DNA from 4 places in the Actinopolyspora sp. BKK2 genome. Region 1 is predicted to be linked to each of the others. Evidence: riboswitches for the same ligand, from Rfam matches in the RefSeq annotation. Region 1 holds a riboswitch; each other region holds the start of a gene.
The links. Region 1 has a riboswitch for cobalamin ahead of G9Q41_RS16920 (DUF364 domain-containing protein). Riboswitches for the same ligand answer to the same signal wherever they lie in the genome.
Positions count from the first base shown of each region.

Region 2: it holds a riboswitch for cobalamin, as region 1 does, so the genes downstream of both, cobN (cobaltochelatase subunit CobN) here and G9Q41_RS16920 (DUF364 domain-containing protein) in region 1, are expected to answer to the same signal.
Region 3: it holds a riboswitch for cobalamin, as region 1 does, so the genes downstream of both, G9Q41_RS12335 (ABC transporter substrate-binding protein) here and G9Q41_RS16920 (DUF364 domain-containing protein) in region 1, are expected to answer to the same signal.
Region 4: it holds a riboswitch for cobalamin, as region 1 does, so the genes downstream of both, G9Q41_RS09025 (VWA domain-containing protein) here and G9Q41_RS16920 (DUF364 domain-containing protein) in region 1, are expected to answer to the same signal.

Region 1 is NZ_JAANTE010000008.1:142,135-145,424, forward strand. It holds gene G9Q41_RS16915 (PLP-dependent cysteine synthase family protein) at 1-896, opposite strand, end outside; gene G9Q41_RS16920 (DUF364 domain-containing protein) at 893-1,696, opposite strand; cobalamin riboswitch at 1,958-2,150, opposite strand; gene G9Q41_RS16925 (EAL domain-containing protein) at 2,481-3,290, shown strand, end outside.
Region 2 is NZ_JAANTE010000003.1:462,172-465,461, forward strand. It holds gene cobG (precorrin-3B synthase) at 1-827, opposite strand, end outside; cobalamin riboswitch at 916-1,099, shown strand; gene cobN (cobaltochelatase subunit CobN) at 1,207-3,290, shown strand, end outside.
Region 3 is NZ_JAANTE010000005.1:39,618-42,907, reverse strand. It holds gene G9Q41_RS12340 (iron chelate uptake ABC transporter family permease subunit) at 1-893, opposite strand, end outside; gene G9Q41_RS12335 (ABC transporter substrate-binding protein) at 890-1,915, opposite strand; cobalamin riboswitch at 1,988-2,167, opposite strand; tRNA gene G9Q41_RS12330 (tRNA-Leu) at 2,386-2,459, opposite strand; gene G9Q41_RS12325 (NAD(P)/FAD-dependent oxidoreductase) at 2,768-3,290, opposite strand, start outside.
Region 4 is NZ_JAANTE010000003.1:480,053-483,342, forward strand. It holds gene G9Q41_RS09025 (VWA domain-containing protein) at 1-1,565, opposite strand, end outside; cobalamin riboswitch at 1,602-1,770, opposite strand; gene G9Q41_RS09030 (GNAT family N-acetyltransferase) at 1,815-2,294, opposite strand; gene G9Q41_RS09035 (adenosine deaminase) at 2,463-3,290, shown strand, end outside.

The DNA.
Region 1 (3,290 bases):
AACACCGCCACCACCCGGTCCGAGTCCAGTTCGGCCGAACACCACGCGGCAGCCAGCGCCACGGCACCGGTACTCCACCCGCCCGTGACGAAGACGCTCCTGGCGAGTTCTCGGCAGGACCACGCGGCTTCGGCGGGGCCTACCCAGTGGACCTCGTCGAACTCCGCGTAGGCGACGTTGTCCGGATGGATGCTGCTGCCCAGACCACGCATCACCCTCGGCAGTGGTTCCGGGCCGAACAGCGTCGAACCCGGCGAATCGACTCCGATGATCCGGACACCGGGCCGGTGGGCACGCAGTACCGACGCGATTCCCGAGCTGTGCCCGCCGGTCCCGACGCTGCAGACCACCGCGTCCACCCGGTCGAACTGGTCAAGGAGCTCGTGCCCGAGAGCCGTGTAACCGGCTGCGTTGTCCGGATTGTTGTACTGGTCCGGCCAGAACGCGTCCGCGTGCTCGGCCAGTATTCGGGTGACCCGATCGCGTCGCGCGCGTTGCCATCCACCGACGGGAGCCGGTTCGTCGACGACCTCGATCCGCGCCCCGTGCGCACGCAGCAGGCTCGCGCTTGGATCGTCGAGTTCACGGTCGGCCACCAGTACCACGGGGTGGCCGAGAGCGATACCCACGTAACCTAGCCCGATTCCCAGGGTGCCGCTGGTGGATTCCACGATGGTGCCGCCGGGCCGCAGCTCGCCGCGCCGTCTGGCGCCGAGGATCATGGACAGCGCGGCTCTGGCCTTCATGCCACCGGGGGATACCCCTTCGAGCTTGGCCCAGAACCCGGGGTGCTCTTCGGGAAGTGGAGTCGTGACTCGCAGTGCGGGGGTGTCGCCGATGAGTTCCAGCAGCGAGTGACACCTGCGTCCGCCCGCGGAGTCCGCGTCGCTGTTCACGAGTGTCCTCCGGGGGCAGCCGGGTAGAGGTGGATCTCGTTCTCCTGCCCGGTGAGCCAGAAGAACGGGTAGGGCTCGGCGGAGAGTGCGGTTAGGTGCGTGCCCAGCAGTTCCCTGAACACCGCGCTGCCGGTCTGGGCGAACACCACCAGCGGGACGGCATTGGCCCGGCAGTGTTCGGCGATCCCGTCGAACGTCCCGTTGCCCAGGGTCATGCCGGATGCGAGTACCGCCCGGGCTCCGGACAGCGCCGCGGAGTGGTTCCGCAGCACGGTTTCTCCCTGCTCGGTGCGGCCACCCTTGAAGTCGCATGGAACGTGTTCGAGGTTCCGGGCTTCCAAAGCGGACAGCAGTGAGTTCACCACTCCGATGACCGCTACGGGGCCTTTGGTTCCTTCGGGGAGCAGATCCACCACGGCGCGGGCTCGTGCCCGCGACTTGGCCGACGAATCACCACGCGGGAGACGCGCGGTGCGGGAGTCTCTCCGAGCGTCGTGCGGTGACAGGTGTGCGAGGTAGGCGTCCAGCGCGGCTGTGCGAACGGCCGGTTCCGGGTGATCCAGCAGCTCGTCGACCGTGGAACCGGTCAGGCCGGACAGCCGTGTGGTGTCCTGAGCGTCCGGTTCGGTGGCGCAGGAGCCGACCGCCTCGCCCACCCGAATGCTCAGTACCGAATTGACGTACCCCGTGGTCCTGCCCACGTGGCGCGCATTCTGCTCGGTACGGAAGGCGACAGTGGCCATCATCTCGGCCGGGAGGGGGTTTCCGTGCTCGAGGAGCGAACCGGTTCGGGCTAGCACGACGAGTTTGTCCAGGATGGACAGTTTTGTGACGGTAGGATCTGAAGGTGTTTCCCCGATGGGCACACTTGTCTCCACGCTTCGGGTCGTGAGGGTCGTCGTCGAGTCGTCCGGAACGCGGACGGTTTCAGGCGTTTACGACGAACGGGACGTGGGGAGTGACCTGCCCTTGCGCGTCCCCGTGGAAAAGCGGTGGAAGGTGAATGCGCGCGCGGTTCGGTACGGCACCGTCGTTACCTCCTCCGGGGCTCCGCGACCCCGTACGAATCGGCACGACGACGGCAGTCTCCTGACTCGTGGATCGGCGTTGTCCGCCGCCTTCCCATCGGATCACCGACAGTGGCGTTTTGGCGAAAACTCCCCACACACAGTGGCGGGACCGTGCCGGGCTTGCACCGGCTTCCTGCATGTCGTCGCGTTGGTTTCGCACGGAACGTTCACACCTCGGGGGTGAGGTGTCAAGGTGTCATGGGCCGCAACACATCGCTCGGGTTCCGGTGGTTGTAGCAGCCCCCGAGCTCAGGGACGGGGTGGACGATCTCGCGATCCCGATTCCGAGCTGACCGGGTACCTGGCCCAGCATGTCCGGTCCAATGGGGTGAAGATCGAAGGTTGGTCGTGCGCGTATCGTGATGCTGGTCGACACTCGAGAGCGACCGGGAAAGAAGCGGATGTTCCGATGTGGAAACAATGGTGAACCCATCACCGTTGCCGGGGACCCGTTTCGAACGGCAAACCACCGGGGACTTGTAGGCCGATCGCGACTCGGTAACCGGAGCTGTACATGAGCGGCACGGACCACGGGAATGGCCTTCGGGCCGATGGCGAGAAGGTGATCGGCGCCTTCGGATCCTCACTGTTGGAGTACGCCGTGTACACCCTCGACCCGGACGGCGTGGTGTCGAGCTGGAACCCCGGGGCGGAACGGCTCACCGGGGCCCCCGCCGACGAGGTGGTGGGGCAGAACATCTCGATCTTCTACACCTCCGAGCAGAACGCGACGGGTTATCCGCGAGAACTGCTCAGGCGTGCCGTGGAATCCGGCAGCTGTACCGATGAAGGTTGGCGGATACGCAAGGACGGCAGCAGGTTCTGGGCGAGCGTGGTCACCACCGCCCTGTGGTCTAGCGAAGGGAGACTACGCGGTTTCGCCAGGCTGACCAGGGACGAGACCGATCTTCATACCCAGCTGGAACGGTCGCTGCGGCAGTTCCACGACCTTTTCGTGCTAACCCCGATCGGCATCGGGGTGTACGACAGGTACGGCTACCTGGTCGATTCCAACCTCGCGTTGTGCGGGCTGCTCGGTTACTCCCCGGAGCAGATGTCCGGAGCACACGTAACGGATTTCGTCCATCCCGACGAGCCGGACAAACCGAAGCTGCTGGAATCCTTCGGCGCCGGTGCTCCACCGGGGCGAGCTCCCGTCCGGGAGATGAAGCTGCTCCGGTCCGACGGACAGCAGTTGATCTGCGAGCTGCACATCGCGAAGTCGGTGCGCCCCGAGGGCGATGAGTTCTGGATGGTTGTTTGTCAGGACGTGACCGAGCGCAACCGGCGGGTCGAAGAATGGCGCTACTGGGCTACCCACGAT
Region 2 (3,290 bases), on a different contig from region 1:
GGGGACAAGCGTCCCAACGGCGCCCCCACGCCGAGGGCCACCTCTCCCCCGGTCCGCGTGAGGACCCCCACCGAGGGTTTTTCCTGCTGATCCCGCCGAACCCCGAAGGGCGGTGTGACTTCGACAACGGTGCCTCCCGCACGCCCCGATCGAGCACGCAGCGTGTCCGCGAGGTTTCCCGTTGTGTCCAGTTCGGCAACTCGCCAGACGCCGCCCCCCTGGCGGTCCCGCTCCGCGAGGAACTCCTCCGCGGCGAGAACGGCCGTCTCCGCGGCCTCGGCCGGCCTCACTCGCGCGCCCGAGTCGTTCCCCCCGAGCAGCACCGCGACCGTCTCCCCGTCCAGCGGAAGCAGGCCCACGTCACCGCGCAGCCGCGACACGTCCCCGCTCCCGTCGTCCACTGTGAACAGGAAACGCCCGGAGAGCTCGGCCAACCGCGGAGTCGAGCAGATTCCCCGGTCCAGCTCACGCACGACCCGCTGCACCGGCAACCAACCGGGGTCGTCCAGCCCGGCACCGGGACTGGCCACTATGTTCCGCACCCGCTCGTGGGTCAGCGAGGGAAGCAGTCCCACCGCGCCGATCCGCCGCCCGAGCTCCTCGGGGAACTCGACACCGCGCAGCTGGAGATTGGCCCGCGAGGTGAGCTCGACCGTGGAGTTGCCCAGCTCCTCCGCGGCCGTGACCAGCACCCGCAGCTGCTCGGTGCTCAACGTCCCGCCGGGGACGCGGATCCGCGCGAGACCACCGTCGGCGGCGGGGTGGACCTGGAGCGCACCCGGGCAGGCGTCCGGCCTGTCCCGTTCGGAAGCGAAACCTTCGGACATCGCGGTGATGCTACGGACCACGGAAGTGTGCCACGAAACACGCCGGGGAACGGGCTTCGTCACGTCGGCTTGACTGGAGATCGGCCCGTTCCCGAAACTGGACGGCGTATCCGCGGCGGTGACGGAGGAAGCCGGTGTGAATCCGGCGCGGTCCCGCCACTGTCACCGGGGAGCGAACTCCAAGCACGGTCACTGTCGAACGACGATGGGAAGACCGGAGGGAGCCAGGATCCGGGAGCCAGGAGACTCCTGCCGCCGCGACCGTCAGCAAAGGGGCGAGGACCCCTGGGAAGGTTCCTGATGCAGCGTACGACCGCGCGTGCATCGCGCGCCTGTCCTGGTCGACCGCCCCGGTTCTCGACGCCGAGGAGCGAGTCGCATGATCCTGCTTCTGTCCACCTCCGACACTGACCTGCTCAGTGCGCGGTCCAGCGGCGCCGACTACCGGCTGGCCAATCCGGCCAGACTCGGCGCGCAGGACCTTCCGGAACTGCTCGAGGGAGTCGACCTCGTGGTGGTGCGGCTGCTCGGCGGCCGCAGGGCCTGGGAGGAGGGGTTGGACTTCCTGCTCGCCGGCCCGCGGCCCGTCGTGGTGCTCGGTGGCGAGCAGCAGCCCGACGCCGAGCTCATGGAGTGCTCCACAGTTCCCGGCGGCGTGTGCGCCGAAGCGCACGCCTACCTCGCCCACGGCGGCCCGGAGAACCTCGAGCAGCTGCACAACTTCCTCTCCGACACCGTCCTGCTGACCGGCCACGGCTTCGCGCAGCCCGCCGAGACCCCGACCTGGGGGAGGCTGGACCGCACTCCCGGCAGGCAGGACGGCCCCACAGTGGCCGTGCTCTACTACCGGGCCCACCACATGGCGGGCAACACCGCCTTCGTGCACACCCTCTGCGAGCAGATCGAGGACGCGGGCGGCCAGGCGATGCCCCTGTTCTGCGCCTCGTTGCGCACCCCCGACCCCGAGCTGCTCGAAGCACTGCGCGGCGCGGACGCGCTCGTGGTCACCGTGCTGGCCGCAGGCGGGAGCAAGCCCGCCGTGGCCACGGCCGGCGGCGACGACGAGGCCTGGGACGTCGGGGCGCTCGCCCAGCTGGACATCCCGATCCTGCAGGGGATGTGCCTGACCAGCAGCCGTTCCGCCTGGCAGGACAACGACGAGGGTCTCTCCCCGATGGACATGGCCACCCAGGTGGCCGTTCCGGAGTTCGACGGCAGGTTGATCACGGTTCCGTTCTCGTTCAAGGAGAACGACTCGGAGGGCCTTCCCGTCTACGTGGCCGACGCGGAGCGCGCGGCCAGGGTCGCCGGGATCGCCGTGCGGCACGCCCGGCTCCGCCACGTCCCGCCCGAGCGGAAGCGGCTCGCGCTGATGCTGTCGGCCTACCCCACCAAGCACGCCAGGGTGGGCAACGCGGTCGGCCTGGACACGCCGCTGTCCGCCGTGCGGCTGCTGCGCGCTCTCGGGGAGGCGGGCTACGACATCGGCCCCGCTGAGGGACCGGACGCTCTTCCCGGCGTGGCGGCGCAGGACGGTGACGCGCTGATCCACGCGCTGATCGCCGCGGGAGGCCAGGACCGGGACTGGCTGAGCGAGGAGCAGCTCGCAGGCAACCCGATCCGCGTGCCGGCCAAGCGCTACCGGGAGTGGTTCGACTCCCTGCCCGAGTCCCTGCGCTCCGACATCGAACAGCACTGGGGCCCTCCGCCCGGAGAGCTGTTCGTCGACCGCTCGCAGGACCCCGAGGGCGAGATCGTGCTCGCGGCGATCAGGGCGGGCAACATCGTGCTCATGATCCAGCCCCCGCGGGGCTTCGGGGAGAACCCGATCGCGATCTACCACGACCCGGACCTCCCGCCCAGCCACCACTACTTGGCCGCCTACCACTGGCTGACCGACGACTTCGACGCGCACGCGATGGTGCACCTGGGCAAGCACGGCAACCTGGAGTGGTTGCCGGGCAAGACGGCCGGCATGTCCGCCTCCTGCGCCCCGGACGCCGCCATCGCCGACCTGCCGCTGGTGTACCCCTTCCTGGTCAACGACCCCGGTGAGGGGACCCAGGCCAAGCGCAGGGTTCACGCCACGCTGGTGGACCACCTGGTCCCCCCGATGGCGCGCGCGGAGAGCTACGGCGACATCGCGCGGCTGGAGCAGCTGCTCGACGAGCACGCCAACATCACGGCGATGGACCCGGCGAAGCTTCCCGCCATCCGCAGTCAGATCTGGACGCTGATGCAGGCGGCCAAGCTCGACCACGACCTGGGGTTGGAGGAACGTCCGCACGACGCCGAGTTCGACGACATCCTGCTGCAGGTCGACGGCTGGCTGTGCGAGGTCAAGGACGCCCAGATCCGCGAGGGGCTGCACGTGTTCGGGGACCCGCCCGCAGGCCAGGCCCGGGTCGGGCTGGTGCTGGCGATGCTGCGGGCCAGGCAGATGTGGGGCGGTCAGCAGGCCGC
Region 3 (3,290 bases), on a different contig from region 1:
AGCGCGGTGGTCGGCAGCAAGCCGCGATGCCCCGATCCGACCAGGGCCCGAGCGGCGTGCGGCAGCACGAGTCCGACGAAGCCGATCGCGCCCGCCGAGCTGACCAGGGTCGCCGTGAGCAACGCGGTCGCGATCAGCAGCACCGTCCTGGTGCGGGTCACGGAGACGCCGAGCGAGGCGGCGGCGTCCTGCCCGAAGGTGAACGCGTCCAGCGCGGTGGCCTTGGCCAGGCACACCAGCAGCACCACGATCAGCGCGAGCAGGCACGAGGCCACGTCGAACCACCCGGTTCCGGACAGCGAGCCCAGCAACCAGAACAGCACGCTCCGGGTCTGCTCGGCGTCGCCTGCCGACATGACCACGAACGAGGTCAGCGCCGAGAACAGCTGCATGGCCGCCACGCCGGACAGGATCACGCGGTCGGCCGTGCCGCCCACGACGTGGCTCAGCACGAGCACCAGCGTGAACGAGCACAGCGAACCGAGGAAAGCTCCGAGCGAGAGCGTGGCCACTCCGCTGCCGAGCCCCAGCACCACCACCGACACGGCCCCCGTGGAAGCGCCCGAGGAGATCCCCAGCACGTAGGGGTCGGCCAGCGGGTTGCGCAGCAGGGACTGCATGACCACGCCGCACAGTCCGAGCCCGGCCCCGCAGACGGCGGCCAGCACCGTCCGGGGCAGCCGCAGGTTCCAGATGATCCCCTCGCGGATCAGCGAGAGCCCGGAGTCGCCCAGGCCGAGGTGGTCGGCCACCACCGCCCACACGTTCGGCACCGCGATGTCGGCCGGTCCTATCGTGATGGTGAAGGCCACGGACAGGCACAGCAGGACCAGCCCGCCCAGCCAGAGGGCCGTGGTGCCCACCCCGCCCGAGCGGGTGAGTGGCGACCTCATTCGACGAGACCGAACTCGCGCAGCTTGGCGGCCACCCGCTCCACTCCGTTCACGGTGCGGATCGACGGGTTCATCGCGGCCCCGCTCAGCTCGATGTAGCGCTCGTTGCGCACCGCGTCCATGTGCTTGGTGACCGGGTTGGACTCCAGGAACCGGATCTTCTGCTCGGCTTCCTCCGCGGTTTGGCTCTCGCGGGTGAGGTCGCCGAGCACGAGCACGTCCGGATTCCGCTCGGCCACCGTCTCCCAGTTGATCTGCGGCCACTCCTGGTGCGTGTCGTCGAAGACGTTCCGCGCGCCGATCCGGTCGGTGATGATCCCCGGCGCGCCGCAGCAGCCCGCCATGTACGGCGACTCCTTGTTGGCGAACCAGTAGAGCACGCTCACTCCGGAGGCATCGATGTCCTCGGTGGCCGCGGTGATCCTGCTCCGCAGCTCGTCGACCAGTTCCGCGCCGCGCTGCTCGACGTCGAACATCCGCGCGAGGTCCTCGATCTCCTGGTAGATCCGGTCCATCCGCAGCTGCTCGGAGCGCGAGCCGTCCCCGTCCCCGGCGTTGTTCTTGGCGCAGTCCGCGGGGGCCACGTAGGTGGGAACGCCGAGCTGCGCGAACTTCTCCCGCGAGGCGACCCGGCTCACGGTGCTCTCGAACGAGGCCGAGACGAAGTCCGGTTCCTCGGCCAGCACCCGCTCGTAGGAGGGGGTGTCGTCGGCGAGCCGGGGGACCCCGGAGTTGGCCTCCTCCAGGGACTTCAGCACCGGGTCGGTCCAGGTCGCCGTGCCCGCCACGCGGTCGGCCAGGCCGAGGGAGAGCAGGATCTCGGTGGATCCCTGGTCCAGGGAGACGGCCCGTTCGGGCGGGGCGTCGAGGGTGACCTGCCTGCCGCAGTTCTCGACGGTTCGCGGGTACCCGGGCGCGCTCCGCCCGGAGGAGTCGGGGGATCCACCGCCGCAGGCGGTGAGCAGACCTGCTGTGAGCAGCGTGAGACAGCACAGCGACAGTGACCGGGACGGTCCACGCATAGGTTCCTCTCCGTCGGAAGGCTCGAGCGCGGAGCCTCGCGGGCATTCGAACCGCCGGTTCGGATGCGAACCGCCGGTTCGGCGGGTGCCAGCAGGTTTTCGGGCTCGAGATCCTCCGGGCGGAAAGCGCCTTCCCGGGAGTGTCCCCAGTGGCCGTTGCTCCGCCCGTCCCTCACACCGCTGCGCGTCAGCTCCGGATTCGCACCGGATTCCCTGGCCCATCACGGGTTGACTGGCGCGGACAGCCTAACAGCGCGGTGTTCGTCCATGAACCGGTCGAGTGCGGACGTGCGCGGACGCACACTCGCCGGCGGCGAGCAGCACGCGTCCCCCAGCGCTGCCGCACCGCTCGCTCGGACCGCTCGGATCGGGAGTCGACCGGGTCCCTTCGGAGGGGACTGAGACGAGCGCTGGGACGAGGCAGTGATCGGGGCGTCCTCGCGCTCATCGTTCTCACTGGTGAGTAGCGGTGCCCCCGGTCGGACTCGAACCGACACTACGACGATTTTAAGTCGTCTGCCTCTGCCCATTGGGCTACGGGGGCTCGCCGTTGGAATCGTCGCCGACGACACGCGTCACGACCAGCCCACACCTGGCTTCCTTAGGACGTTCCGATCGTGCCGTTGGTTCCAACGCGGAGGAAACCGCCATCTGGAGCAACCGCAGTAACTCCACGTGCAAAGCAACGGAGTCTTTACTCCATACGAGCTAATTTAAACACACTGATGGGTGCTACTCGCGGAACGAGTGACAGCCGGTAACCACGGAAGGTCAGCAGTGCGGGAAACCGTACACACGAGGCCGCGCGCCGGGCGAACCGGCACACGGCCTCCGCTCCCGCGCGGGGAGGACTCAGCTCGAGGCGGCACGCTTGAAGTCCGCCCGCGGATTCTGGATCTGCCCCATCGAGACGACCTCGCGGCGGAACAGGAACGCGAGGGTCCAGTCGATGATGATCCTGGCCTTCCTGTTGAAGGTGGGCATCTTGCTCACGTGGTAGGTGCGGTGCATGAACCACGCGATGATTCCCTTGGCCTTGAAGCCGTAGACGTCGGCGACTCCCTTATAGAGCCCGAGCCCGGCGACCGACCCCGCGTTGCGGTGGTAGTACTCGCCGGTCTTGCGGCCGCGCATCGAGGAGATGACGTTCTTGGCCAGCTGGTGCGCCTGACGAACCGCGTGCTGGGCCGACGGAGCGCAGGTGGCGTTGGGGTCCTCCTCCGTCTTGGACAGGTCGGGCACCGCCGCGCAGTCGCCCGCCGCCCAGATCTCGGGGTTGCCCTCGACCTGCAGGTGCGAGGTGGCCTTGATCCTGCCCCGCTCGTCCAGCGGGAGATCGCTGTTCTTCAGCACGGGGTTGGCCTTGACGCCCGCG
Region 4 (3,290 bases), on a different contig from region 1:
CCGGGGCCGCTCCTGCCGCGGGCGCACTGATGAGGGGCTGCCGCGGCCAGAGTGGCCTGCAGGTGAACCCCGTGCCCCTCCACCGCGGAGGAGCGCACCACCTGCCCGGCACGGGAGCGCGACCTGGACCGCCGTCCCGGAGCCCCCTCCCCCAGACCGGGGATCTCCAGCATGCGGGCCCGGAAGTCCGGCTCCGTGGCCCCGGAAGTGCGCTCCTCGGGAGCGCTTCCGGAGCCGTTGCCGGTTCCGCTCTCACCGGAGGGGCCTTCCGAGGGAGCGTTTCCGCCCGCGCCTCCGCCCGGGCCCTCGTCGGGACCGTTCCCGTCCGGGGAACCGCCGACGCCCCCACCGGGACCGTCGTCCTCCGGCCCGTCCCCGGGGTCCTCGTTCCCGCCGGAACCGTCCGAACCGGACTCATCGGTCGAACCTCCCGGATCCGCCGTGCCGTCCGCGCTCGCCTCCGCCGTTCCCCCGGTGGTCTCGCCCTCGGCGGTCTCGCCCTCGGCCGTCTCCTCAGCCTCGACCTCCGCCGCGGCGTCCTCCAGGGCCTGCTGGAGCTGCTGCTCGTCCATGCCCGGCTCGTCGAACGGGTCCCGCCTGCGCCTGTGCGGCAGAGCCAGCCGCGCCGCCGCCTCCACATCGGCCGCGGCGACCGCGTCCACACCGCGCCAGGCCGCGTGCGCCACGGCGGCGCGAGCCAGCACCAGATCGGCGCGCATCCCGTCCACCTCGAACGAAGCGCACACGGAAGCGATTCGCCTGACCTCGGAAGAAGGCAGCTCGACGGAGTCCACGCGGGCACGGGCGTCCGCGATCCGCCGGGCCAGTTCGGCGTCGGACTCGGCCCACTCCGCGGAGAAGCCTGCAGGATCGGCGTCGAACCGCAACCGTCGACGCACGACTTCGGTCCGCGTCTCCACCTCGCGAGAGGCCGACACCTGGACCGTCAGGCCGAAGCGGTCCAGCAGCTGGGGACGCAGCTCGCCCTCCTCCGGGTTCATGGTGCCGACCAGCAGGAAGGACGCCGCGTGCGACAGGGAGACCCCTTCGCGCTCGACGTGGGCCCGCCCCATGGCCGCGGCGTCGAGCAACAGGTCGACCAGGTGGTCGTGCAGCAGGTTCACTTCGTCGACGTAGAGGACTCCGCGGTGCGCCGCTGCCAGCAGACCGGGCTGGTAGGCGCGCACGCCCTCGGTCAACGCGCGTTCCACGTCCAACGACCCGACCAGCCGGTCCTCGGAGGCGCCCACGGGAAGTTCCACCAGCTGGGCGGCACGCCGCGTTCGTCCGACGTCGCCGTCGTGGGGACCGTCGGGACAGCGCGGGTCCGGGGCGGAAGGGTCGCAGCCGAACCGGCAGTTCTCCACCACGTCGACGGCGGGCAGCAGCGAGGCGAGCGCGCGGACGATGGTGGACTTGGCAGTGCCCTTCTCCCCGCGCACCAGCACACCGCCGATGCGGGGGTACACCGCGTTGAGCAGCAGCCCCAAGCGCAGATCGTCGTGCCCGACAACAGCGGAGAACGGATAACGCACGGTCGACGAGGTCGACGTGGCAGCGGTCATCGCCGGTATTCCTTCCTAGGGTCTCGGACGCCCCTGGTTGCGGAACGAGGCAACGGCAGTGTCCTGACTCCCGGATCGACGCGCTCCTCCGGCCTTCCCTGGGCAACCCCGGTGGCACTCGTGCGGGAGAACCGCTACCCGGTCACAGTGGCGCCGGCCGTGCCGGATTCACACCGGCTTCCTGACCGTTGCTCGCTTGGATCAACGTGCATGGTCGCAGAAGCGCGCTCGGCGACCAAGCGTCGTGAGCTATCTCGTTAGCCCGGTCACTCTCTCCGGATCCCGGTGCATGTCGACGTGCGGGATGCCGTCCTCCTCGTAGTGCTCACCGTGCTCGAGGAAGCCGAACGAGCGGTAGAAGTCGACGGTCTGGGCCTGCGCCGAGAGCACGGTGGACGACTTGCGCACCTCGGCGACCGCCGCGTGCATGAGCTTCTTGCCGAGCCCCATGCCGCGAGCGCTCTCGGCCGTGCACACGCGTCCGATCCGGTAACTCCCACCCGGTTCCTCGAGCAGACGCAGGTACCCGAGCACCTGGGTCCCCCCGGCGTCGATCCAGAAGTGCCTGGTCGCTGTCTCGAGATCGCGCCCGTCCAGCTCGGGATAGGGGCACTGCTGTTCCACGACGAACACGTCCACCCGCAGCCGCAGCATGCGGTAGAAGTCCTCGGGGGCCAGATCGGCCGTGTAGGCGCGGTGCACTGCGGTGGCGAGAGGCTGCAGATTCACCCTTACCTGCCTATCACACCTCCTGCGCCGAACTCCGATGCGCCGCCGCTCCGGTCCGCGCCGGGGCCCTGACCGCTCGGAGTGCCGTTCGACTCACTGCCGGTACGCCCGCGGCTGATCGACTGTAGGGTTGTCCACTCGGCCGGTCCGCCACAGGAAGGAGACCAGGTGGCTCCCGAAACACCGACGACCTCGACGCTGCCCAAGGCCGAGCTGCACGTGCACATCGAGGGAGCTCTCGAACCGGAACTGACCTTCGACCGGGCGCGGCGAAACGGCATCACCCTGCCCTACACCGATGTCGAAGACCTCCGAGGACGCTACGACTTCAGCAACCTGCAGTCGTTCCTGGATCTCTACTACACGGGCATGAACGTGCTGCGGCGCGCCGAGGACTTCACCGCGCTGGCCGACGACTACCTCGACAGGGCGGCGCACCAGGGGGTCCGCCACGCCGAGATCTTCTTCGATCCGCAGGCGCACACGACGCGGGGCGTGTCGCTGGAAACCGCGCTCGACGGTTTGGAGGCCTCGCTGTCGAGCAGTCGGGAGCGTTTCGGCGTCAGCACCGGACTGATCGCCTGCTTCCTCCGGGACCGCGGTCCAGCGGAGGCTGAGCGCATGCTCGACGAACTGCTCGAGCACTCGCATCGCATCATCGGCGTCGGGCTCGACTCGGCCGAGCTGGGATATCCCCCCGCCGACTTCGCGAACGTGTTCGCCCGGGCCCGCGAGGCGGGACTGCACCTGGTCGCGCACGCGGGCGAGGAAGGCCCGGCTGAATACGTCTGGCAGGCGCTGGACGTGCTCGGCGTGGAGCGCATCGACCACGGGATCAGGTCGGTCGACGACGAGGAGCTCGTCCGGCGGATCGCCCGGGACCGCGTCCCCCTGACGGTGTGCCCGCTGTCGAACGTGCGTCTGCGCTGCGTGAACACCCTCCCCGAGCACTGTCTGCCCCGTCTGGTGGATGCCGGGGTCCGCACCACGATCAAT